2 regions of the Paenibacillus sp. PDC88 genome follow, and region 1 is predicted to be linked to the other one. Evidence: riboswitches for the same ligand, from Rfam matches in the RefSeq annotation. Region 1 holds a riboswitch; the other holds the start of a gene.
The links. A riboswitch is a leader RNA that binds a small molecule or an ion and turns the genes downstream of it on or off. The one in region 1 is predicted to bind cyclic di-GMP.

Region 2: it holds a riboswitch for cyclic di-GMP, as region 1 does, so the genes downstream of both, BLW49_RS05640 (methyl-accepting chemotaxis protein) here and BLW49_RS02810 (hypothetical protein) in region 1, are expected to answer to the same signal.

Annotation. Positions count from the first base shown of each region.
Region 1 is NZ_FNNT01000001.1:626,242-628,447, reverse strand. Features, by position in the region: gene ade (adenine deaminase) at 1-366, shown strand, start outside; cyclic di-GMP riboswitch class I at 603-694, shown strand; gene BLW49_RS02810 (hypothetical protein) at 760-1,653, shown strand; gene BLW49_RS02805 (helix-turn-helix transcriptional regulator) at 1,719-2,206, opposite strand, start outside.
Region 2 is NZ_FNNT01000001.1:1,177,890-1,180,095, reverse strand. Features, by position in the region: gene BLW49_RS05645 (GNAT family N-acetyltransferase) at 14-508, shown strand; cyclic di-GMP riboswitch class I at 794-879, shown strand; gene BLW49_RS05640 (methyl-accepting chemotaxis protein) at 1,045-2,206, shown strand, end outside.

The DNA of each region.
Region 1 (2,206 bases):
GCCATGACGGTCGCTCATGACAGCCATAATCTGATGGTGATCGGAACAGATGACCATCTGATGGCCGAAGCGGCTAACCAGGTAGTGAATATGCAAGGCGGGGTCGCGGTGGTAACAAATGAGGGGATGACAGAATTTCCGCTGCCGATTGCAGGTTTAATGTCCCCGGAGCCTTTTGAGATCGTAGCTTCACAATCTGAAGCCATCAGCCAGGCACTAAAGGCCTCTGGATGCTGCTTGAACAATGCGTTCATGACTTTGTCCTTATTGGCCCTGGTGGTTATACCTGAGCTGCGGCTATCCGACAAGGGACTTGTTCGTATCTCTGCAAATGGAATTGAGCTCGTTCCATTGTTTGAACAATAATGGATAAGTCTTAAATATAGTTATGATCTGAAATAGGTAAGCAGGCATCTGTCTGCTTACCTATTTTTTCGTTTGAGTGAAGGAAAAATAGTTCGAAATCATTAAATGAGTATAAAGTCCTATAAAATGCTTTCGTATTTCTCCGAAAATAATAAAGTAATACTTTCGTCCTTCTAAATTTGTCGAAATGTAAGGCTAAGGTAATTGGGTAATGAGACAAATGGACGTTATTGTATGCGAATTGGAGGCAAATTTGCTGAAAAGCAAAGACGCAAAGCCATGGGTCTAAGGTAAGTCTAATGACTTATGATGACAGCCGGTTGCCGATTTATTAATAGAGAACGAGCAGGACATAAGACATCGTTCCTAAAATCGAAGGAGTGTACATAAGAGATGTGGAAGAAGACAGGGAGAGTGGCAGCGGTACTGCTGGCTGCAGTCATTATGGCAGGATCAATGACAGGGGGAGCAGTAGATGTAGAAGCTACAGCCTACTCCAGTAAACAAACAGGAACATGGCTATGGGATACAACCCAGATTAAAAGTGAGCCCGACAAGATACTGGATTTTGCAGAAGCACAGGGAATCAACGCTATCTATTTGCAAATAAACAGAGATGTGGCTGTACCGTATTATAAAGATTTTATCAGCAAGGCTACTGCGGAAGGTATTGAGGTTCAAATCTTGGACGGAAGAGCTTCCTGGGGCCTGTTATCAGGGCGTGAAGGATTAATGAGCTTTGTAGAGTGGATAGAAGCATATCAGAATGGAGCTGAAGAGAACGAGCGGTTCTCGGGAATACATGTGGATATTGAGCCCCATGTGCTAGCAGAATGGAAATCAGATCGTGACAGTGTTGTTGCTCAGTGGCAGTCGAATGTAACCTATCTAACGAATGAAGCGAAGCGAATGGAAATGAAGATCACAGCCGATATTCCTTTTTGGCTTGATAATTATACCGTGCCTGGCGGGGACATGAAGATTAGCAGCTGGATGATTCGCCAGTTCGATGCAGTTGCAGTTATGGCATATCGGGATACAGCAAGTGCCATATACAATGCAGCAGCCAGCGAACTGAAGGAAGCGTCCGAGCTCGGTAAGAAAGTATCTATCGCTGTTGAGACGAATCGAAGCAGTGAGGGGAATTTTATTACGTTCTATGAAGAAGGCTGCGAGTACATGCGTCAAGAAATGCAAGAGTTTGAGCAGATGGCAAGCGAGCATGATTCTTACATCGGAATTTCGGTGCACGATTATGGAAACTGGTCTAAACTAGCGAGTCGTTAATCATAAACAAGGGTGATCTGGTAAGAGCAAAGTGTTCTCACCAAGTCACCCTTGTACTGTTATTTCTAGGATACGGAGACCGGCTCCAAAAAAATTTGTTCAAAGAATTGCTTGCGATATTGGGAAGGCGTCATCTTCTTTTGTTTTTTGAACAGAGTAATAAAGTAGCTTAGATTGTCATAACCAACTTCCATCGCAATATCTACTACTTTATAGTTTGTATTTTCCAGCAGCTTGCATGCTCTTTGGATCCGGTAATGATTAATGTAATCGATCGGGCTCTTCTGGACCATTTGTTTAAAGAAGCGGCAGAAGTGTCCCTCACTCATATTAATGTGTGCAGACAAGTCCTTCAGTTTAATGGGCTCACTATAATGATCGTGGATATAGCCGAGTGCCGTCTTCAGACGTTCAATCTTATCTGGACTGCCTGCGGCAATGTTGCTTCCTAAATCTGCTGCCTGCTGCATATAAGCGAACATTTCTGCAAGAATCAGATACAAGTGTGCCTTGGTCGAAATTTCTATCGTCGGCTTCATTAGCTCATGCTCAA
Region 2 (2,206 bases), 550 kb from region 1:
GAGGAGCCGACAAATGCTTGAAGTGCTTCCTGCAAGATTAACGGATGGTCCAGAAATATTAGAGCTGTGGATAGGTGCGGCCCGCTGGATACAGGCCAAAGGGATCAACCAGTGGAATCCTGATGAATTTAACCTCGCGAAGACCGAACAATTGATTATGGATCGTAATCGGGAGCTTTATGTAGCAAAAACGGAGGGTAACATCATAGGTACGCTGTACATTTGCTGGTCTGACCCCGTTGTCTGGGGCGAGCTGAATGATGCGGCGTCGTCAGGATATATTCATAGGTTTGCCGTCAAGAGATCACATTCTGGACAAGGCATAGGCAGAGAGCTGCTGTTGTGGGCAGAGGATTACATAAGAAGCAAAGGAAAGAAGCAGATTAGGCTGGACTGCATGGCAGACAACGAAAGGCTGAATCAGTACTATGTAAACTCTGGATATTTCCATAAGAAGCTGCTTCACTGGGATAACGGCTGGAAGATCAACTTGTATGAGAAGGAATAATCCCTTTCCAAAGATCGTTTTAAATTCTTTATTTTAGGGGTTATAAAATGGGTTCGAGTCTCCATCCATTTATGGATGGGGACTTTTTTTGATGAAATGTGAAATAATCCCTGCAATTAGGAACTGGTTATGAGGGGGGGCATATTTAAATTGAGAATAGAGATTTTATGCAAAAAATAGTCTTATAGTATTAAAAAACTAACAAAAAAAGCCGATTAGTAAAAGTGAACACCAGTTTACTTTTAGTGAATATAGATTTTATAGTTCTTAAGCACTACTTGTAAATTGAATACGTGGCAAAGCTGTTGAAAAGCAGTGACGCAAAGCTAGAGGGACTACTTCCGTGAAGGAAATGTCAGCCAGTTGCTTGAATGAGCCATGGCATTATTTTGTCCATAGGTTCATTTTTTTGTTTATTAAAGCGATCCATGAGAAAGGAGGAAGTAGGCACCAACGACCAAGGCTGGAAGGTTTACCATGCAATTTAAGATGAAATAGAAACTACATATGGATGAGTAGGGAGAGAACTGTCAGACATGAGTAAGTTAAAAAAATGGAGCTTCAAAAACCTGAGCATTGTTGCTAGAAATATGATACTCACAAGCTTCTATATTATTATCACAGGTGCCGTCGTTATTGGCTGCAGTCAGTTTATTCAAGGTAATGTATTGACCAAACAGCTTCAATCCGATTCTGGAAAATTAATGGAGGCGCTGGGAAGCCAGGTATCTGTGGAAGATGCGGAAGCAGCGAAGAATAATCCGGATCCGAAATCTCCGATTCAACAGCAAATTACGGCTGTATTTGATGAGTTATCCAAGACACATCCGAATGTAGCACAAGGCTATATCTTTGGACCGGAGCTGGAAGAAGGTACGCAAACCTCGATTATTGCACTGCCAACGGCAGTTCTTGAGATGTTTGCTGCAGAAGATATGGCACTTGGAGACATGTACGCACAGCCTCAAATTCATGCAGACGGCGTGAAGGAGATGCTCGAAACCAAGGAAATTGCCTACACCGCTGCTTATAAAGATGATTACGGTACATGGATCACGGTACTGTATCCCTTTGTGAATGGAGCAGGCGAAGTATTTGCATATATGGGAATTGATGTGGACGCAAGTCTGATCGAAACGGGCAAGCAGGAGCTGCTGACTTATACCCTTCTTGCACTGCTTATTACTCTAGTTGTCGTTCTGGCATTGCAATATATCACCATTAGACAGACCTTCAAGCCGATCAAAGAGCTGATGGGAGCACTAGACAAATTGAGTAAGGGTGACTTTACCGTACAGCTGAGAACGAGTGATGATGAGCTTGGACAAGTCAACGAGAAATTCAACACCACAGCAAGTAACATTGGCCGTTTGGTTACTACGATCAAGAGGGTATCCGAGCAATCCGCGGAGCAATCTAAATTCTTGTTCAGTGCGGTTGAAGTTAACAATGAAAATACGGTAGATATTACGAAAAATATTGAAGAAATGTCCAATAGTGTCGCGCAGCAAAGCGTGTCGATATCAGAGAGCGTCGTTTCGCTCGAAGAGATCTCATCGGGTGTAACCACGATTGCTGGGAATACTTCCGAGCTGTCCGAGATTTCTTTGCAGATGAAGGAGCAGTCTGAGGTAGGACATCAGAATGTAGATCAGGTCATTGAGCAGATGAACTCCATCAATCGTTCGGTTAAGAACT